DNA from 2 places in the Actinoallomurus sp. NPDC052274 genome. Region 2 is predicted to be linked to the other one. Evidence: predicted binding sites of a transcription regulator. Region 2 holds the regulator's gene; the other holds the start of a gene.
What was found. Region 2 encodes HrcA, which represses chaperone genes, less so after heat shock. Its sites were predicted from a motif close to TTGGCACTCTCNNNNNGAGAGTGCCAA; they were not measured.
Positions count from the first base shown of each region.

Region 1: the regulator HrcA is predicted to act here: its motif matches at 5,820-5,846, upstream of groL (chaperonin GroEL).

Region 1 is NZ_JBFAUT010000029.1:78,336-89,188, reverse strand. It holds gene AB0K82_RS24450 (methyltransferase domain-containing protein) at 1-329, shown strand, start outside; gene AB0K82_RS24445 (DEAD/DEAH box helicase family protein) at 368-3,874, opposite strand; gene groL (chaperonin GroEL) at 4,061-5,692, opposite strand; gene AB0K82_RS24435 (cold-shock protein) at 6,127-6,327, opposite strand; gene AB0K82_RS24430 (MoaD/ThiS family protein) at 6,843-7,121, opposite strand; gene thrC (threonine synthase) at 7,118-8,362, opposite strand; SAM riboswitch class I at 8,378-8,543, opposite strand; gene AB0K82_RS24420 (trehalose-6-phosphate synthase) at 8,810-10,240, shown strand; gene AB0K82_RS24415 (sulfotransferase) at 10,461-10,853, opposite strand, start outside.
Region 2 is NZ_JBFAUT010000040.1:62,490-73,342, reverse strand. It holds gene AB0K82_RS29150 (LLM class F420-dependent oxidoreductase) at 1-275, shown strand, start outside; gene AB0K82_RS29145 (MBL fold metallo-hydrolase) at 299-1,117, opposite strand; gene AB0K82_RS29140 (ABATE domain-containing protein) at 1,206-1,763, shown strand; gene AB0K82_RS29135 (ATP-binding protein) at 1,987-2,448, shown strand; gene hemW (radical SAM family heme chaperone HemW) at 2,554-3,762, shown strand; gene AB0K82_RS29125 (DUF4870 domain-containing protein) at 3,772-4,662, opposite strand; gene AB0K82_RS29120 (DUF4870 domain-containing protein) at 4,671-5,297, opposite strand; gene AB0K82_RS29115 (DUF3097 domain-containing protein) at 5,390-6,211, opposite strand; gene AB0K82_RS29110 (MBL fold metallo-hydrolase) at 6,374-7,180, opposite strand; gene hrcA (heat-inducible transcriptional repressor HrcA) at 7,316-8,329, shown strand; gene dnaJ (molecular chaperone DnaJ) at 8,330-9,460, shown strand; gene AB0K82_RS29095 (MFS transporter) at 9,509-10,853, opposite strand, start outside.

The sequences.
Region 1 (10,853 bases), on a different contig from region 2:
AGATCGGCAGCGAGGCGTTGCGCAGGCCCGGCCTGTCTCTGCTGACCTGGCAGCGTCTTCCAGGGATCAACGCATTCCCCGGTCCGGACGCGACACGGATCACCACTCCGGACGGATCATGGGCTGACGTCACCAGGGCCACCCCTGCAAAGGTCGAATACGGCGGCCCGGTGGACATATGGGGACAGGTCGAACAGGCCCACGCCTGGTGGACCGAGCACGCGAGCCCCGACGTGGAGGCTTTCGGACTGACCGTCGGTCCCACCGCACAACGTCTCTGGCATCTGAAGCCGGACGGGCACAGCTGGGTAGGACCCGGCCACCCGTAAGGTCGCGTTTCAGGCTCAGGATTCCGGCAGGACGCCCGTCACGCGGTGAGGTTCTGGTTCAGGTCGGTGAGGAGCGTGGCGGCGCGGTCGTCGCCGAAGGCGTGCAGGAAGCCGTCGACGCCGCCGCGTTCGGTGAAGGGGGACTCGTCGAGTTCGGTGTGGTCGATGGCGGCATGGGTGATCACCACGTCGCGGATGTGGTCCAGCCACCAGCGCTGGTCCGCCGTGAACTCGACGCCCGCCTGCCGCTGCTTGGCGAGCCAGGCGGCGTACCGCTCCTCCACGACACTGCGGTGGGGCCTGGGCTGCTCGTCGATGCCGAGTTCAAAGCGGATCAGGCCGATGAGATCGATCGGGCCATGCTCGACGCCGGGCCGGTCGGTGGCGAGCTGGAGGCGTTCGTAAGCCTTCCACAGCTCCTCGGGCGTCCACGCCTGCGGCGGGCGGGCGATGCGCGCAGCCAATTCCTTGAGCCTGGCGTAGGCGACACGACCGGACTGGCCACTGCGGTACGCGGCCTCGATCGCGGTGATCTCCTCGCGGTGTTCCTCCAGGTACGCCCGCCACGAGGTGACGACCTCCTCGGCGCGAATACGGGGATCCTGGGCGGCGGCCTCGATCAGGGTGTCGCGGTTGACCTCGTCCCAGTACACGTCGTGGGCGCGGCGGATCTCCAGCAGGCGGCGACGCAGCTCGGCGTTCTCGGCGAGCGGGCGCACGGCCTGGACCACCAGGTCATGGACGGCGTTCTTGCCACCGGCGGCGAAGGCCTCCTGCACCCGGTCCGGATCGGCACAGCTCGACACCGACGCGATGACCTCGTTCAGCGGGCGACCGGCCAGGGTCTCCAGCTCAGCACGTTCCTCCAGAGTGATCTCTTTGTTGAGGCGAGCCAAACGGCCGGCCAGAGTGGAGACCTCATCCGGCCTGATGGTGAGCGTGCCTACTTTGTTGAGCAGAGCCTCCAAGCTGATCTGGCGTTCGCTGTGCTGGACGAGCGGCGTGGCGTCCACCCGGGGCGAGTCGGTGACGCCGACGGCGTCAACGATGACGAAATGGGTTTTGGCGTCGGTGTCGGGGGTGACCTGCTTGAGCTCGGCCGGGTCGATGGTGCGGGCACCACGGCCCTTCATCTGTTCGAACAGTGCCCAGCTCTTGACCTCGTTGAGAAAGAACACGCACTCCAGCGGGCGGATGTCGGTACCTGTGGCGATCATGTTGACGGTGACGGCGATCCGCAGGTCCGGAGAGTTGCGGAACGCAGCGATCAGGGCGTCGGGGTCGGCGGCCTTGTAGGTGATCTTCTGGCAAAAGTCGTTGCCCTGGCCGAACACCGTCCGCGTCATCTGCACGATCTCCTCGGCATGGTTGTCGTCCACGGCGAAGATCAGCGTCTTGGGCACGTACTTGCGGCCAGGGAAGATCTCGGTGAAGAGCCGGTCGCGGAATGTTTCCAGCACCAGCCGTAGCTGCCCGGTGCTGATCACCTTGCGGCCGAGCTGGCAGCCGGTCCAGGTGAAGTCGTCGTCCAACTCCTCGTACCGCCTGCGACGGGTGGGCCGGCTCATGATCGGCACGACGGTGCCCCGGCCGATGGTGGCACCCTGCTCGGCCTGCTCCGTGCGAATCCGGTAGACGTCGAAGTCGACGTTGACCGAGTCGACGACCGACTCTCGGTAGGTGTATTCGCTGACCAGGTTCTGGCGGAAGAACCCGAACGTCTGCTTGACGGGGGTGGCGGTCAGCCCGACCAGGTAGGCGTCGAAGTACTCCAGCACCTGACGCCACACGCCATAGATCGACCGGTGGCACTCGTCCACGATGATCAGGTCGAACGTCTCCGGCGGCAGGTCGGCGCTGTACTCGACGTCGACCACGCCTCCGGCATCGTAGGAGTCGAACGCCTCGTCCTCGACGTCCGGGTCAACCGCCTGACCACGCAGTCGGGCGTACAGGCGTTGCACCGTGGAGATCACGACCTTGGTCGAGTCCTTCATCGCGGCGCCGCCTAGGCGCTCGACGTTGTACAGCTCGGTGAACTTACGGCCGTCGTCGGGCGTGATGAAATTGTCGAACTCGGTGTACGCCTGCCTGCCAAGGTTGTTGCGGTCCACGAGGAACAGCACTCGGCGGGCCTTGGCGTGCTTGAGCAAGCGGTAGATCTCGGTGACCGCCATATAGGTCTTGCCCGCGCCGGTCGCCATCTGGATCAGCCCGCGCTGCTCATCGCGGGCCAGTGACTCCTCCAGCCCGGTGATGGCACGGACTTGGGCCTTGCGCAGGCCTCGAGTGTCCAGCGGCGGCAGGGTGCGCAGCCTGGCGCGCAGCGTGAGGGCCTCGGGCTCGGCGTCGGCCTCGCGCATCCAGCGGTACAGCGTCTCCGGTCGGTGGAAGGAGAACACCTGGCGGGCACGGGGAATGGGATCGAGACCGTTGGTGAAGTGCGTCTCCACCGCTGTCGTCTCGTACCGGAACGGCAGTGGAATCCGCCAGGAGGCGAGCTGCTGAGAGCCCGTGAGCGACTCGGCGTAGCGGGCCGACTGGGCCTCCACCGGCGACAGGATTCGCCCCTCGCGCTTGGCCTCGATCACCCCGACCAGCTTCTGGCGCACGTACAGCAGGTAGTCGGCCACGCCATCGGCGGTCGCCACCTCCCGAACGGCCACGCCCTCGCCGGCGAACAGGTTAGTCCCCTTAGGGTTTTGCACGTCCCAGCCGGCCGACCGCAGCATCTCGTCCACGCGCGTGCGGACCTCGGCCTCGGTCAGCGGCTCGCCCGCCGCCTGCTGGGCGCGCGCGATGAAGGCGTCCCGCTCGACGGCCTCGACCTTCCGGGCGCTCCGCAGTTCCGCGTTGAAGCGGGCCTCCGCCTCGGCGAGGCGCTGCTCGGCCTCCTCGACCAGCGCCTGCAGCCGTTCTTGGTCGACCAGGGCCTGCGCGAGCTCCTCTTCGACCTGCTGGCGGGCGCGGGCCTCGGCCTCCAGCTTGGAAAGCTGGCCGTCCCGGTGCACCATCACTTCGGCCAGCCGCTCGCGCATTCGCTCCAACTCCGCGCGCAACTCGCCGAGCTGAGCGCGTTCCGTGGACGTCGCGGCGGCCCGTTCGGCGGGATCGGGCGGCGGCACGAAACCCTGCGGAGCCTGGCCACCGGTCACCACACGGTGGAACCAGACGCCCAGTTCGAAGCACGAGCGTACGCATGACAGCGCCGCACGTACGTCTCCCCAATGTGAATGGACCGCCCGATTACCCGAGATTCGGACATCGTCGAACGCCTGGCGAATCTTGGGCACAAGGACACCCGCGTCAGCGAGGGCTTTGACCCGGGCGTGCTGCGTATTGCCCACAACCGTCGTCTGCGTGTGGCTGACCAGTAGTTTCGCCAGAGTTTCCGTGAACCGCCGAGCCTTGGCCATCGCCGCGTCCGGGTCGCGGTAGAGGTACGACTCCGCGGCGGCCCCGTCGATGACCAGCAGTGGTTCGTGCTGCAGGAGGAAACCGAAATTCCGCGACCGTTTCGCCAGCTCATCGATCGGTTGCGCCATGACCCCTCAGCTACCCGTGGAGTTGCGAAGAACGTTGCAGAATATCGCAAGGCTCCACTTGTGCCCAGTGATCGCCGAAAATGAACCCCCAAGGGCTTTACCGGCAGCGATTCGGGCCTGGACGAAGGGACGGGCATGCGAAAGGGGCGGTCCCAGCACCTCGGACCGCCCCTTAAGCGAGTGGACTCAGAAGTCCATGCCGCCCATGCCACCGTCGGGAGCGCCGGCCGGAGCCTTCTCCTTCTCCGGCTTCTCGGCGATGACCGCCTCGGTGGTGAGGAACAGCGCCGCGATGGACGCGGCGTTCTGCAGCGCCGAGCGCGTCACCTTCGCCGGGTCGATGATGCCCGAGTCGAACATGTTGACGTACTCGCCGGTCGCGGCGTTCAGGCCGAAGCCCGGCTCGAGGTTGCGAACCTTCTCCGCCACGACGCCGCCCTCGAGGCCGGCGTTCACCGCGATCTGCTTCAGCGGCTCCTCCAGCGCACGGCGCACGATCTGCGCACCGGTCGCCTCGTCGCCCTCGAGGTCGGTCTTCTCGAACGCCCGGACGCTCGCCTGCAGCAGCGCGACGCCACCGCCGGGGACGATGCCCTCCTCGACGGCCGCCTTCGCGTTGCGCACGGCGTCCTCGATGCGGTGCTTGCGCTCCTTCAGCTCGACCTCGGTCGCCGCGCCGGCCTTGATGACGGCCACGCCGCCGGCCAGCTTGGCGAGACGCTCCTGGAGCTTCTCGCGGTCGTAGTCGGAGTCGGAGTTCTCGATCTCCGCGCGGATCTCGTTGACCCGGCCCGCGATGTCGTCGGGGTTGCCGGCGCCGTCGATGACCGTGGTCTCGTCCTTGGTCACCACGATGCGCTTGGCCTGGCCGAGCATGTCCAGCGTGGTGTTCTCCAGCTTGAGGCCGATGTCCTCGCTGATGACCTGGCCACCGGTCAGGATCGCGATGTCCTGCAGCATGGCCTTGCGGCGGTCGCCGAAGCCCGGGGCCTTGACGGCGACGGACTTGAAGACACCGCGGATCTTGTTGACGACCAGGGTCGCCAGGGCCTCGCCCTCGACGTCCTCGGCGATGATGACCAGCGGCTTGCCGGCCTGCATGACCTGCTCCAGAACCGGCACCAGGTCCTTGTTCGCCGAGATCTTCGAGCTGACGATCAGGATGTACGGGTCGTCGAAGACGGCCTCCATACGCTCCGGGTCCGTCACGAAGTAGTGCGAGATGTAACCCTTGTCGAAGCGCATGCCCTCGGTCAGCTCGAGCTCCAGACCGAAGGTCTGGCTCTCCTCGACCGTGATGACGCCTTCCTTGCCGACCTTGTCCATCGCCTCAGCGATCATCTCGCCGATCGAGGTGTCGCCGGCGGAGATCGAGGCCGTGGAGGCGATCTGCTCCTTGGTCTCGACGTCCTTGGCGATCTGCGCGAGCTGCTCGCTGACGCGCTCCACCGCGGACTCGATGCCCCGCTTCAGGGACATCGGGTTGGCGCCGGCGGCCACGTTGCGCAGGCCCTCGCGGACCAGCGCCTGGGCCAGCACGGTCGCCGTCGTCGTGCCGTCACCGGCTACGTCGTCGGTCTTCTTCGCGACCTCTTTGACGAGCTCGGCCCCGATCTTCTCCCACGGGTCCTCGAGCTCGATCTCCTTGGCGATGGAGACACCGTCGTTGGTGATCGTGGGGGCGCCCCACTTCTTCTCCAGAACGACGTTACGGCCCTTGGGACCGAGGGTCACCTTCACGGCGTCGGCAAGCTGGTTCATGCCGCGCTCGAGGCCGCGCCGCGCGTCCTCGTCGAACGCGATCATCTTTGCAGCCATAGGCTCCAGATCCTCCCGGAACGGGGTGGCTTTCACGCGGATCGAGTCGACGCCCGCGACGGACGACCTCACCCGACGACTTCCATTCCGTCGCCGGATGCGAGGCCTCATCGCCTCGATCACTTGGTTGGCACTCTCAATACTAGAGTGCCAACCGCTTGTTTAGCACTCTCCCCCTGAGAGTGCAAGCGGGCTCGACCCTCACCAGGGTGAACATCTCGCCAATGCCGCTCCCACCCGCATAGGCCGAGGTGAGGAGGCGTGGGGCGTACGGGGAGGACGCACGCCGGACGGACGGCCGGGGGGATGGTCCCGGTGATCCAGGCGGCGCGCGCGTGTACCCGTGGACCCGGGGCGGGGCGGCGGCCGCCGGAGCGCGCTCCACGGCCGGAGGCCCGGCGCCGAAGCGCCGGGCCTCCGTCAGGCTATGGGACTTAGAGCGCCCGAACCGCGTCCGCCTGCGGTCCGCGGTCGCTCTGCGTGATCTCGAACTCGACCCGCTGCCCCTGCTCGAGGCTGCGGTAGCCATCCGCGACGATGGCCGAGTAGTGCACGAACACATCCCTGCCACCGTCGACCGCGATGAAGCCGTAGCCTTTGTCCGCGTTGAACCATTTGACGGTGCCTTGCGCCATTCCAAACAACTCCCACCAGGGCAATTCCCGTGACCATTGGCCACGGTCACTGATTCGAGCCCGCGGACCACTGCGGAACCCGTCGATCGCCCGCCGACTCGGCTGCGGCGGCCATCGCCGACCCTACACACGGCTACCGTCCGTGGAACAGCCTTTACCCCAGAAGTGCGGGCGGCCGATGCTGGTCAAAAGTCGGGATCCTTGAACCGGAACTAACCACCGATGTCCAAAAATCCGGATAAGGAAAACGCAATTCCCGCTCAGGAGCGTGGAGCAGACCACCTTGAGTCCGACATTTCGGCGGCCCAACGCACGATCCCCGGTGCTCACCGAGTCGATGGACTCGGTGAGCACCGGGGATCGCGGGGAGTCTCGCTACAGGGTGTAACCCGTGAGTGCCGTCGCCACCCGGAGCGACCGGCCGCGGGCTCCGCGGCTCAGTCACAGGCTCGCGACTGGACGCGGGCTGAGCGGCTCGGACGCGGGCTGAGCGGCTCGAACACGGGTCCAGCGGCTCAGCCGCCGGCGACGGCCGGGATGATGGAGATCTGGACGCCGTCCGGCGTCGGCGTGTCGAGGCCGTCGGCGAACCGCACGTCCTCCTCGCCCACGTACACGTTGACGAACCGCCGGATCCTGCCGTTGTCGTCAAGGATGCGGGCGGCGATGCCCGAGTAGTTGGCCTCCAGGTCGGCGACGACCTCGCGCACGGTCGATCCCGTCGCCTTCACCTCGGCCTCGCCGCCCGTGTAGCTGCGCAGGATCGTCGGGATGCGGACACTGATCGAGCTCACGCCAGACCTGCCTTTCGGAATGCCTCGAGGGTCGGGGCGATGTTCGCGGACGGCTTGGCGACCGGGGCCACCGCGTCCAGGGTCTTGAGGCCGTCGCCGGAGTTGATGAACACGGTCTCGGCGTCGGGGTCGAGCACGCCCGCCGACAGCAGCTTGCGCAGCGCGCCCAGCGTCACGCCGCCCGCCGTCTCACCGAAGATGCCCTCGGTGCGGGCGAGCAGGCCGATGCTGTCGACGACCTCCTCGTCCGAGACGTCCTCGACGGCCCCTCCGGTGCGGCGCACGGCGTCGAGGACGTACGGCCCGTCGGCCGGGTTGCCGATCGCGAGGGACTTGGCGATGGTCGAGGGCTTGACGGGCTGCACGACGTCGTGGCCGGCCTTGAACGCGGCCGAGACGGGCGAGCAGCCGGTCGCCTGGGCTCCGAAGATCTTGTACGGCCGGTCCTCGACGAGGCCGAGCTTGATGAACTCCTGGAACGCCTTGTCGATCTTCGTGAGCTGCGAGCCGGACGCGATCGGGATCACGATCTGATCGGGCAGCCGCCAGCCGAGCTGCTCGGCGATCTCGTACCCGATGGTCTTGGACCCCTCGGCGTAGTACGGCCGCACGTTCACGTTGACGAACGCCCAGTCCTCCTGCTCACCGGCGAGCTCGGAGGCCAGCCGGTTGACGTCGTCATAGTTGCCGTCGACGGTGACGAACGTCCCGCCGTACACGGCCGTCGTGATGATCTTCTGGCTCTCGAGGTCGGAGGGCACGAAGACGGCGCTGCGGATGCCGGCGCGCGCCGCCGCGGCCGCGACCGCGTTGGCGAGGTTGCCGGTGGAGGGGCAGGCCAGCACCTTGAAACCGAGCTCGCGGGCGGCGGCGAGCGCGACCGCCACCACGCGGTCCTTGAAGGAGTGGGTGGGGTTGCCGCTGTCGTCCTTGACCCACAGCGACCGCAGGCCCAGCGACTCGGCGAGGTTGTCGGCGCGTACGAGTCGGGTGAAGCCGGGCTCGGTGTTCGGCGTGTCGATGACGTTCGACGGAACCGGCAGCAGGCCCCGGTAACGCCAGATGTTGCGCGGCCCGGACTCGATCCGCTCCCGGGTCACGCCGGTGTGGTCGTAGGAGACCTCAAGGGGGCCGAAACACAGCTCACAGGCGTAGCGAGGGCCCAAATCGTAGGATTGTCCGCATTCACGGCACGTCAATGCGGTCGCGGGGCCGAGGTTTCGGGCGGCGGTCTGCGACATGAAGCGAGGCCTTTCTCCTCATCTTTCCCGTGCCACCTTGGTCACGAGCCGGAGTTGGCACCTGTCCCGGGCGGCCTCGCTGGGGCGAGTCGGCGACGTGTCGTCGCACGCTGTGAACCGCATGTCCGGGAGGGTTGCCGGGGCTTCAACGGGCCGGTCCCTCCACCCCTCTGGATGAGCGTTATTAAGTTGTCGTCTGACGACTTGTATACGTGACCGACCGGTTCTCCGCCAAGCGCGTCTCAGGTCGCGAGACGCCGGCGCGGCCGGTTCCGGCCCGCTCCCGTCCCGGGGGCGCGTCGTCGCCAGGCCCTGCCCACGTGGGGATTCAGCGCAGTGACATGCCCGGACGGCCCGGAGTGCGACCTGTGTGGAATGTCATCCCGAAGTGTCCGACCACTGGACCTTCCTCGCCCCCCGTTCACGTCCTCCGGTTACGCTCCCCACATGGATGACTCGCAGGTCCTGGTCGCGTCCAACCGCGGACCCGTCTCCTTCAAGCTCGCCGACGACGGCACGCTCTCGGTCCGGCGGGGCGGCGGCGGTCTGGTCTCGGCCATGGCCGGCCTGGACGGGGACATCCTGTGGATCTGCGCGGCGCTGTCGGACGCCGACCGCGCCGCGGTCCGCCAGGCGGAGGACGGGCGGCTGGACGAGTACGGCGCCGGTGCGGTCCGCATGCTGGACATCCCGGTCGGCACCTTCCACCGCGCGTACAACGCCGTCGCCAACTCGACGCTGTGGTTCGTCCACCACATGCTGTACGACACGCCGAACAGCCCGCACTTCGACGCGCGCTCCCGGCGGGACTGGCAGTCCTACGAGGCGTACAACGCGGCGTTCGCCGACGCGCTCGCCCGGGACGCCCGCCCCGGCGCGAAGGTGGCGATCCAGGACTACCACCTGACGCTCGCCCCGGGCATGCTGCGGGAGCGCCGCCCCGACCTGAAGATCGCGCACTTCTCGCACACGCCGTGGGCGCCCCCGGAGTACTACCGCCTGCTGCCCGACGACATCGGCCGCCAGGTGCTCGAGGGCGTTCTCGGCGCCGACCACGCCGGCTTCCACGCCGAGCACTGGGCCGACGCGTTCATCGACTGCTGCGCCTCCGTGCTGCAGGCGAAGGTCGACCGCGTCGCCCGTACGGTCGTCCACGCCGGGCGCGTCACCCGGGTCGGCGTGCACGGGCTCGGCGTCGACGGCGCGTCACTGCGCGCCCGCGCCGCCGAACCCGACGTGCGGGCCCGCAAACAGGCCCTGCGCGAGCAGGTCGGCGACCGCAAACTGATCGTTCGGATCGACCGCACCGAGCTGTCCAAGAACATCGTGCGGGGGCTCGCGGCCTACCGGGAATTGCTGGCCAAGCATCCGGAGTGGCACGGCCGGGTCGTGCACCTGGCCTTCGCCTACCCCTCGCGGCACGACCTGCCGGAGTACCGCGAGTACACCGCCGCCGTGCAGCGGATGGCGGCCGAGATCTCCGACGAGTTCGGCGACGCGGGCTGGGAGCCGCTGATCCTCCAGGTCAACGACGACTATCCGCGCTCGCTCGCGGCGTACGGCCTGGCGGACGTCCTGCTCGTGAACCCGATCCGGGACGGCATGAACCTCGTCGCCAAGGAGGGGCCGGTGCTGTCCGAGGACGGCTGCGCCCTGGTGCTGTCCCGCGAGGCGGGCGCCGCCGCCGAGCTCGACGAGGACGCGCTGATGATCAACCCGTTCGACGTGTCACAGACGGCGGAGGCCCTGAACCAGGCGCTGCTCATGCCGCGCGCCGAGCGCGCCGAGCGCTGCGCCCGGCTGACCGCCGCCGCGACGGCCCTGCCGCCACAGCGCTGGTTCGCCGCGCAGCTCGACGCCCTGGACCGCCGACCGTAGCCCGCACGCGCCGCCGGTCCGCCGCACAGCCCGACACCCTGGACCTAGCCCGCACGCGCCGCCGGTCCGCCGCACAGCCCGACACCCTGGACCGCCGACCGTAGTCCTCGCGTTCGCCACGCCGGGCGGACGTCGGGACCACCGGCGTCCGCCCGTCGCGAGCGCCGGTCCGCCGCGCCCGGCCTCGTGCTCGACGCCGGTGCCGGAGCCCGGAGGCCCGTCACCCGGTCGCGCTCGTGAGCCGGGCGGCCACCTCGGACGGTTCGTCCCGGCGCCGCAGAAGATCCTTCGCCTCGCGCTTGCGGGCGGCGAGCCTGCGGTGCGCGGCCACGCGCAGGTAGCGCGTGTAGTCCGGCAGCGGTGGCCGGCCCGCGCCGTCCGGTTCGTACCCGTGCGCCCGCAGCCGGTTGGCCGCCACCGTCTCGCACAGGGCGAGTTCGGCCGGTGTCAGCCGCTCCCGCCAGGTGCCCGACCGCGCCGTGCTGACCGCGCCATGGGTCCGCGCGTGCCAGGTCTTGCGGCCGGGGACGGCGACGGCCGCCACCTTCTCCGGCTCGCACATCGCCGGGTCGAAGTCCTCGCTGAGGAAGGCGCACAGCGCGGCGAGCTCGGC
Region 2 (10,853 bases):
CCCGGCAGCACCTAGACTTCTACCTGAAGCTGCCCAACTACACCAACAACCTGCTGCGGCTCGGCTTCACCGAGGACGACTTCGCCGACGGCGGCAGTGACCGGCTCGTCGACGCGGTCGTCGCGTGGGGCGACGCCGAGGCGGTACGGCGGCGCGTCGCCGCCCACCGGGACGCGGGCGCGGACCACGCCGCCCTCCAGGTCCTGAACGGAGATCCAAACGGACTGCCCCGGGCGCAGTGGCGCGAGCTCGCCACCGCGCTCGACCTGCGCTGACCCGTAAGATCTACGCTGATCCGTCAGATCCGGGCCGATTCGCCCGGATGGAGCAGGACGAGCCGGTCGGTCAGGCCGACGCGGTCGAACGCGCCGGTCAGCGCCTCGGCGTTCTCGGTGAAGTGCCGCCAGCCGTCGAAGTGCACGGGCACGACTCGACGCGCCCGCAGGATCTCCGCGGCGGCCGCGGTCTGTTCGCTGTTCAGGGTGAGCAGCGCGCCGTCGAGCACTCCCGGACGCGCGGCGCCGGCGAACATCACCGCAACGTCCACCGGAGCGAACCGCGCGGCGATCCGTTCGACCAGCTCGAGCGAGGCGTTGTCGCCGCTCACGTAGACGGTCGGCAGGTCCGGGCCGGTCAGTACGAAGCCGGTGACCTCTCCGGTGACCGGCTCACAGCCGTCCGGCCCGTGCCTCGCCGGAACCGCCGTCACGGTCAGGTCGCCGGCGCCGGGCCGCCGGACGGTGTACGAGCTCCAGGGCGCGAGGCCGGTGGCGGTCCCGCCCAGGCGGGCGGCGCCGCTCGGAGTGGTGAGTACGACCGGCGCCGTCCGCAGGAACTCACGGCCGGAGTGATCGAGGTTGTCCGGGTGCTGGTCGTGTGAGAGCAGGACGAGATCGACCTCGCCGACGGCGGAGGCGCCGATCGCCGCAGGCGCGATCTTGGTGAGCGTCGCGCCGGACGGGCTGCGGTACTCACCCGGAGGGTCGAAGGTCGGATCGGTGAGCAGGCGCAGGCCGCCGATCTCCAGGACGGCCGTCGGGCCGCCCACGGCCGTGACCGCCAGACCGAAGTGCGGGCCGGACGCGGTGCCGCTCTGGACCGACCGTATGTTCGCCATTACTCCTCCTCATGGAAAAACCGGCAACTTGCCATGAGGTGGAGCCTAGAGGCTCTCATGGAGAAGTGCAACGGATACCATGAGATACATGAGCGACGATGGGATTCCCGGCGAGCGGCGCTTTCCTGCGTTGGCACTCGTCAACACCCGTATCCAGCGGTCCGGGGTGCCCGAGGACGTCCTGGCGGACCCGGCCGCCGTCCGCGACTGGCTCGCCGAGCGCGGCCTGATCTCCGTCGACGCCCAGGTGGACGAGACGCAGGCGGCCGCGGTGCGCGCGTTCCGGGAATCGCTGCGGGTCCTCCTGTCGGCGTGGGAGAGGCGTTCCGCGCCGCCGCCCGGGGACCTGGCGGTGCTGAACGCCGCGCTGACCGCTCCCGCGGTGGTGTGGGACGACGGCGGGCCGAGGCGCGTACGGCGGCCGGTTCCCGATGAGATCCAGGGCGCGCTGGCCGACCTGGCCGCGAACGCCGTCGACCTGCTCACCGGGGAGAAGGCGGCGTCGCTGGCCGCTTGCGGGGCCCACGGGTGCATCCGGTTCTTCGTCCGGGCCCACGCCGCACGCCAGTGGTGCTCCAACCGGTGCGGCGACCGGGTTCGTGCCGCGCGTCACTACGCCCGCCGCCGCTCGGCCGCCGGCTCCTGACCTACGACGCCGCGGGCCGTCTCGGCCGGCTGAGTCCGTCAGAAGGCGGGCGCGGCGCGTGAGGGAATTCACGGGGCAGCGGCCCGGCCGGTGCGTCGGCCGTGGCCGCGGCGGGTTCCGGGTCGTCCGAAGCCGCTGTCCGGAATCTCCGGCTTGTGGATGTTCGGGTTGCGTCATCCGATAAGGGGAATGGGTCGTGTCCGCGATGACCTAGGGAGGATCAGTGGACGCGGCCATGGCAGGGCCGGAGACGTGCGACGGCGACCCGCGGGGGCTCGACCGCGGCGCACCGGCCGAAATGACCATCATCGGGGCGATCACCCTTCCGGGTACGGAACGTTCGGTCGCCGACGGGCGCCGGTTCGTCCGGGAGACGCTCGGTGGGCGGCACCCCGCGGGCGACGCGGTGAAACTCAGCGTCAGCGAACTCGCCACCAACGCGGTCAAGCACACCGCGAGCGGTACGGGCGGCCAGATCACCATCAGGCTCGCCGCCGCCGACAACGCCGTCCGCGCCGAGGTGACCAACGACGGGGCCACCGGCCCGGAGCCACGGCTCGCGAACCGGCCGGAGGTGGACGCCGAGCACGGCCGGGGGCTGATCCTCATCGACACGGTCGCGGACCGGTGGGGCGTGACGCGAAGCGTCGACCGTACGACGGTCTGGGCGGAGTTCTCGTACTGACGACCGCGTCCGACGGTGACGCATCGCGGGCCTCCGGCCCGCTCGGCACCGGTAGAGCCCGGTGCGCCGTCAGAGGCACCCCCGCGCTGACGGCAGACTTGAGACGTGCCCTCGACCCTGCCCGACGGAGACCCGGTCCCGAACGACGGAGCGTTGCCCGCCAGTGCCCTCGACGGCCTCGGTGACCGCCCCTTCGGCTTCTACGTACACGTGCCGTTCTGCGTGACCCGCTGCGGCTACTGCGACTTCAACACCTACACCGCGACCGAACTGCGCGGCGCCTCCCGGGAGGCGTACGCCGACACGGCCATCGCGGAGATCCGGCTGGCCCGCCGCGTGCTCGGCGACGCCGACCTGCCCGTCCAGACGGTGTTCGTGGGAGGCGGCACGCCCACCCTGCTGCCCGCCGACGACCTCGGCCGGATCCTCGACGCGATCGACAAGGAGTTCGGCCTGGCGGCGGCCGCCGAGGTGACGACCGAGGCCAATCCGGAGACGGTCGATCCCGGCTACCTCGCGCGTCTCCGCCAGGCGGGCTTCACGCGGATGTCGTTCGGGATGCAGAGCGCGCGCCAGCACGTGCTGGCCGTCCTCGACCGTACGCACACGCCCGGCAGGCCGCAGCAGTGCGTCCGGTGGGCCCGGGAGGCCGGCTTCGAGCACGTCAACCTCGACCTCATCTACGGCGCGCCGGGGGAGAGCGCCACGGACTGGCAGGCCAGCCTGGACGCCGTCCTGGAGGCCGGTCCCGACCACGTCTCGGCCTACGCGCTGATCGTCGAGGAGGGCACCCGGCTGGCCGCGCAGGTCCGCCGGGGACAGGTCGCCGCGCCGGACGACGACGCCATGGCCGACCGCTACCTCGCCACCGAACGGACCCTGAGCGCCCACGGCCTGCACTGGTACGAGATCTCCAACTGGGCGGCGGACGAGGACGCCCGGTGCCGCCACAACCTCCTGTACTGGACCGGCGGCGACTGGTGGGGGATCGGGCCGGGCGCGCACAGCCACGTCGGCGGCACCCGCTGGTGGAACGTCAAGCACCCCGCCGCGTACGCCGACCGCCTCGCGTCCGGCGTCACCCCCGCGCACGCCCGCGAGGTCCTCGACACCGCCGACCGGCGGTTCGAACGCGTCATGCTGGAGCTGCGGCTGGCCGAGGGATGCCCGCTCGACCTGCTCGACGACGCCGCCGTCCGCCGCGCGGTCGCCGACGGACTCCTCGTCCCCGAGGCGTACGACGCGGGCCGCGCCGTGCTCACGCTGCGCGGACGGCTGCTGGCCGACGCGGTCGTCCGCGACCTGACCCCGTGAGGCGGACCGTCACCGGACGATGGGCCAGCAGAGCCACTTCGGGATGACGTACACCTCGCCTTTGTTCGCCCGCAGCGCGGCGATGATGAGAAAGACCACGTGCGCGACGCCGTACGCCAGCATCGCCGGGATGGCGACGATCGCGCCGATCCCGAGCGTCGCCAGGGAGACGACGAAGCCCGCGAGGATCACGAGGAAGCTGGTCACGGCGAGGTTCAGCGCCTGCGCGCCGTGAAAGCGCAGGTAGGGCGAGTGGTCCTTCCGCGCCAGATAAACGACGAGCGGCGCGACGAAGCCGACCGCGAACTGCCCGATGTAGGCGAGCATCGCCCACGTGGTCTCGTCGACCGCCGCGAAGCCCTGGCGCGGCGGCCCGTAGCCGTACGGGACCGGCGGTCCCGCGTACGGCGGCCCGGGTCGGTTCGGCGGCGCGCCGTAGGGCGGCGGTTCGGGCGGTCCGCCGTACGGCTGCGCCTCGGGGCCGGGCCGCGGCCCGGCCGGCGGGCCGTACGGGCCGGTGTGCGGACCCGGCTGTGCCCCGGCCGGTCCGCCGTACGAGCCGGAGTGGGGGCCCGGCTGCGGGCCGGTCGGCGGGCTGTACGGGCCGGGGTGGGGGCCCGGCTGCGGGCCGTACGGACCCGGCTGCGGCCCGGAACCGGGACCCGGCTGCGGCGACCCGTACCAGGGGCCACCGGGCGGCGGACCGTCCGGAGACGCCGGTCCGCTCATGAGCGGATCCGGCGGCTCGAAGGACGGCCGGGGGTCCCGCGGCTCGGGCGGGCGCTGGTCCTGAGGTTCGGATGGCCGGGAGTCCTGCGGCTCGGGCGGACGCGGGTCCTGAGGTTCGGACGGTTCGGAGTCTCGGGGCGCGGGCGGGCGCGGGTCCTGCGGCTCGGTCACGGGGTTTCCTAGCGGAAGATCGGCCAGGCGGCGATCGACGGCAGGCGGTACCACTCACAGCGGTTGGCGCCGATCGCGGCCTTGACGACGCAGAAGAACTCGACGGCGAGGACCGCCAGCAGGATCAGCAGCCCGGTCATCCCGATGAGGTACAGCGTCGAGAACGCGAGGAGGTTGCAGACGATCATCGCGATCGACAGGTTCAGCGCCTGGACGGCGTGGAACCGCGCGAATCGCGAGGATCGGCCCCTGGCCAGGTAGACGATGGCCGGGGCGACGATCCCGACGACGAACATCCCGACGTAGGCGGGAACGGCCCACCTCTCGTCCTCGTCGGTGACCGGCCCGCCGGGGGCCATCGGCTCGCGGTGCCGCTTCGCCGGCTTCGGCGGGGCGTGGCCCGCGCCATGCCCCGGGTGCCGCTGCGGCGCGCCGTACGGCTGCGGAGAGTATCCGCCCTGGTAACCGCCCTGACCGTACCCTCCTTGGCCGTAGCCGGCCTGGGGGTACCCCGGCTGCGGGTACGGCGCGTGCCCATGGCCTCCGTGCCCGGGACCGTACGCCTGGGCCCCGGGACCGGCAGGACGGCCAAGTCCGGAGCCGGGACGCCCGTGGCCCGGTTGCCCATAGGTCATCTGCCTGCTGCCCCTTCCGGCGGAACATGAGAATTTCGTGGCGAACGCGCAGTTTATGAGACGCACGCCGACGCCGGATGGTTTCGCGGACCTCAGCCCGATCGCGGCGCGGTGACGAAGTCGATGAGCTCCTCGACCCGCCCGAGCAGCGCGGGCTCGAGATCGGTGTACGCGCGGACCCGGCCGAGGATCGCCTGCCACACCTCGCCCGGCTCGCCCTTCCACCCGAGCGCGGCGATCACGCCTTCCTTCCAGGGTATCCCGCGCGGAACCCGCGGCCACGCGGGGATGCCCAGGACCGAGGGCTTGACGGCCTCCCAGATGTCGATGAAGGGGTGGCCGGTGACCAGGACGTACGGGGAGGAGACCTGGTCGGCGATCCGGCTCTCCTTGGATCCGGCCACGAGATGGTCGACGAGCACACCCAGCCGGCTTTCCGGCCCCGGGCCGAACTCCGCGACGATGTCCGGGAGGTGGTCGACGCCCTCGAGGTACTCCACGACGACGCCCTCGACCCGCAGGTCGTGCCCCCAGATCTTCTCGACGAGCTCCGCGTCGTGGCGGCCCTCGACGTAGATCCGGCTCTCCCGCGCCACCCGCGCCCGCAGGTTCGGCACGGCGATCGAACCAGACGCCGAACGGGCCGGACCCGCCGCCCGTACGGGACGGACGAGCGTCACGGGCTTGCCGTCGATGAGGAACCCGGCCTTCGCCAGCGGGAAGACCCGGCGCTTGCCGAACCGGTCCTCGAGGGTCACGGCGTCCTTCTCGCAGGCGACGACCGCACCGCAGAACCCGCTCGCCGGATCCTCGGCGACCAGGCCCGGCTCGGCGGCGACCTCGGGGATCTGACCCTTCCGCGGCCGGCGCCAGTCGCCGGACAGAACGTCGCGTCCATAGTCTTTGCTCCGCACGCGTCGCACCGTACCGGTCCGGCGGCGGGCGGGTCAGCCGCCCCGGCGCGCCCGTCCGGACGCGTGCCGGCCGGGGCGGCCGGTTCACCCCGCGTCGAGACGGCCACGCGTACGGGCGGGGGCCCGGGTGCGGCGCCGGGGGCGCGGAAACAGGGGCGGCGGCTATCCGGACCCGGATCGGCGGCCCAGGTGGTCGTGGCCGCGCCGGACGGCCTCCCGGAGCGTCTCGGCGGGGTAGGGCCAGCCGCCCGCGGCGAGGGCCTCCTCGACGTCCAGCCCGGCGGCGTGCGTCTCCCGCACCCGGCGGGCCACCATGTCGATCTCCTCCCGCTGCCGGACCGCGAACTCCCGATCCACCGGCGCGCCGTGACCCGGCACGAGCACGCCGTCGACGGTCCGCAGCAGGGCGGCGAGAGTGGCCGGCCACTCCAGCGGGAAGGAGTCGGCGCCGTACGCCGGCGGGCCGGACTGCTCGATCAGGTCACCGGTGAACGCGCACCGCGCGTCGGGCGTCCAGACGACCACGTCGCCGTCGGTGTGCCCCGGGCCGAAGTGCCGCAGCTCGACGACGCGGTCGCCGAGGTCGAGCTCGGCGCGGTCGGTGACGAGCCGGTCCGGCGCGAGCAGGAGATCGGTCTCGACCTTCTCCGCCCAGCCGGGGAACTCGCGCGCCAGCATGGGCCGCGCGGTCTCGGCCAGGTAGGCGGGCAGCGACGCGTGTCCCCAGCGCGCCCCGCCGGTGAACGCCGCGTTGCCGAAGCAGTGGTCGAAGTGGCCGTGGGTGTTGACGACGATGGGGTTCTGCACGCCGAGCTCCCGAAGGTCGTCGCGCAGGCGCACGCCCTGTGCCACACTCGCGCGGGTGTCGACGACGACGGCGTCCGCGGACCCGACGATGACCCCCACGGTCACGTCGAAGTCGGAATAACGACGCTGGAAACAGCGTTCCGCAATTTCGTGCCAGGTCACAGGAGTGACTCTGCCACGCTCGACGCGAGAACGTGATCCACCGGCGTCTCCTCCTGCGTGCCCCCGAGCCGTACACTTGGCACTCAGGGGAGAAGAGTGCCAGATTGAAGGGCTGTGGACACGGGAGGTGAGTGCGTGCTCGACGACCGGAAGCTCGCGGTGCTGCGGGCCATCGTCGAAGATTACGTGTCCACCCACGAACCGGTGGGCTCGAAGGCGCTGGTCGATCGGCACAACCTCGGCGTCTCGCCGGCCACGATCCGCAACGACATGGCCGTGCTGGAGGAGCAGGGATACATCGCCCAGCCCCACACCAGCGCGGGGCGCGTGCCGACCGACAAGGGATACCGGCTGTTCGTCGACCGGCTGTCCACGATCAAGCCGCTGTCCGCGGCCGAGCGACGCGCGATCGAGACGTTCCTCGCCAACGCCTACGACCTCGACGACGTCGTCAGCCGCACCGTGCGGTTGCTGGCGCAGTTGACGCGGCAGGTCGCGGTCGTGCAGTACCCTTCGCTCACGCGGTCGTCGGTGCGGCACGTCGAGCTGGTACCGATCGCCTCCGAGCGGCTGCTGCTCGTCGTGATCACGAACACCGGTCGGGTCGAGCAGCGGGCGATCGAGACGCACGGGCCCGTGTCCGACGAGGCCATCGCACACCTGCGGGCGCTGCTCAACGCGCGTCTGGACGGGTGCTGGCTGACCGACGTTCCCGACGCCCTCGCCGACCTGCCCGAGCAGGTGCCGGCCGGCGAGCGGGCGCTGGCGACGACGGTGCTGTCGGTTCTCCTCGAGAGCCTCGTGGAGAAGCACGAAGAGAAGATAATCATCGGCGGCGCGGCGAACCTCGCGCGCGCCGACTTGTCCCAGAGCCTCCGTGACGTGCTGGAGGCGCTGGAAGAACAGGTCGTCCTGATGCGGCTGCTCGGCGAGGCGGGGGACCCCTCCAGCCTCACCGTGCGGATCGGCACCGAGAACCCGCACGAGAGCCTGCGCACGACCTCGGTGGTGGCCACCGGGTACGGCGCCGGCGACCAGGCCGTGGCCCGGCTCGGCGTGCTCGGTCCGACGCGGATGGACTACCCCGGGACGATGGGAGCAGTACGCGCAGTGGCACGTTACGTCGGTCAGATTCTGGCGGGGTCGTAAGTGGCGAACGACTACTACGCGACCCTCGGGGTGCGCCGTGACGCCAGCGCGGACGAGATCAAGAAGGCGTACCGCAGACTCGCCCGTGAGCTGCATCCGGACGTCAACCCCGACCCTGCCACCCAGGAGCGGTTCAAGGAGATCACCCAGGCGTACGAGGTGCTCTCCGATCCGAAGAAGCGCGAGATGTACGACCTGGGCGCCGATCCGTTCGCCAGCGGCGCCGGGGCGGGAGCGGGCGGCTTCGGCGCCGGGTTCCCGTTCAGCGACATCATGGACGCCTTCTTCGGCACCGCGACCCAGCGCGGGCCGCGCAGCCGGGCTCGGCGGGGCCGCAACGGCACCGTCCGGGTGGAGCTCGACCTGTCCGAGACGGCGTTCGGCACCACGCGCGAGCTGACGGTCGACACCGCGGTGGTCTGCGACACCTGCTCGGGCTCCGGCACGGCCCCCGGCACGCACCCCGAGACGTGCGACATGTGCCACGGCCGCGGCGAGGTCCAGCAGGTCACCCGGTCGTTCCTCGGCCAGGTGATGACCTCCCGCGCCTGCCCGCAGTGCGGCGGCTACGGCACCATGATCCGCACGCCCTGCACGGAGTGCTCCGGTGACGGACGGGTCCGCACCCGCCGCACGATCAAGGTCCGCATTCCCGCCGGCGTCGAGAACGGCACGCACATCCAGCTCGCCGGCGAGGGTGAGGTCGGCCCCGGCGGCGGCCCGGCCGGCGACCTGTTCCTCGAGATCGTGGAGCTCCCGCACCCGATCTTCGAGCGGCAGGGCGATGACCTGCACTGCACCGTCCAGGTGCCGATGACGGCGGCCGCGCTCGGCACGTCGCTCACCGTCGAGACCCTGGACGGCCCCGAGGAGATCGACATCCGACCCGGCACCCAGTCCGGCCAGGTCATCCCGATGTACGGCCGGGGCGTCAAGCACCTCAACGAGAACGGCCGCGGCGACCTGATGATCCACGTGAACATCGAGACGCCCACCAAGCTCGACGAGGAGCAGGAGGAGCTACTGCGCAAGCTGGCGAGCCTGCGCGGCGAGGAGCGCCCGCCGGGCAAGTTCGCCCCGGGCCAGCAGGGCTTCTTCTCCCGCCTCCGCGACGCCTTCAACGGCCGCTGACCCTTCGCCGAGGCCCCCGCTCCCGATACCGGAAGCGGGGGTCTTCGCTCACCCGTCGGCCGACTGTGCCCGCTCCGCCGGTTCGGCCCGCCCTTCCGGTTCGGCCCGCTTCACCGGGGCGCGCATGAGCGCCGCGCCGCCGCCCGCCAGGACGATCAGCCCGGCCGCGAGCCCGAAGGCCGGCCCGGCCGCGTGCGGCGACGCGGCGCCGGACGTACCGCCCGCGCGGGTGCCGGTCGTCAGGGAGTGAAAGAACACGGTGCCGAGGAGCGCGACACCAAGGGTGCCGCCGAACTGCTGCACGGCGTTGAGCAGACCGGCGGCCGACCCGATCTCGTGCGGGCGCACCCGCGTGAGGGCGGTGGTGAAGAACGGCACCGTGAACAGTCCGTTCCCGACGCCGCACAGCGCGAGCGCCATCGGCAGGAAGACGGGGTACGCCCCCGCCCGCGCGGCGGCGTAGGCGGCGATGGCGGACACGAGACCGGCGAGCATGACGGCCAGCCCGACGAACATCATGCGCGCCCCGTACCGGGGCACCAGGCGCGTCCCCGACACCCAAGAGGAGACCGCCATTCCGCAGGACCACGGCAGCAACGTGAGCCCGGCGGTGAGAACGTCCTCGCCCAGGCCGACCTGCACCTGGAGCACGACGACCAGCATCAGCCCGTTCATCACCGCGAAGAACAACGTCGAGGTCGCCAGCGCCGCGGGAAAGCCCCGATCGCGGAAGAGACTCGGCTCGACCAGCGGCCGGCGGCCGCGCCGGGCACCGTACCGCTGCTGGACCCCGAACCCCACCAGGACCACGACCCCGGCCGCCAACGCGAGCCGGCCGCCGTCCGGCATGCCCGCGGCGCCGCTCTGGATCAGCGGGTGGACGACCAGTCCGGCGCCCGTGATCGCCAGTACCGTGCCCGGCAGGTCCAGGCGCGGTCGCACCGCCGCCCGGTCCTCGCGCAGGAGCGGGATCACGGCCAGCACGGCGGCGGCGAGCGGGACGTTGACGAGGAAGACCGCGCGCCACGAGGAGCCGAACAGGTCGGCGTGCGTGAGCACCGCGCCCAGCACCGGCCCGCAGATCGCCGCCAGACCCATGACCGGCCCGATGCTCCCCATCGCCCTGGCCAGCTCGGCGCCGTCGAACATGACGCGGATCAGCCCGATCGTCTGCGGGATGATCAACGCCGCGGCCGCCCCCTGGACCGCCCGCGTGGCGATCAGCGCGGCGGCGTCGGGCACCAGCGCACAGCACAGGGACGCAAGCGCGAAGGCCGTGACCCCGACCGCGAACACGCGCCTGCGCCCGACCATGTCGCCCAGCCGGCCGCCCGTGATCAGCAGCACGGCGAACGGCAGGGTGTACGCGGCGTTGAACCACTGGATGTCGGAG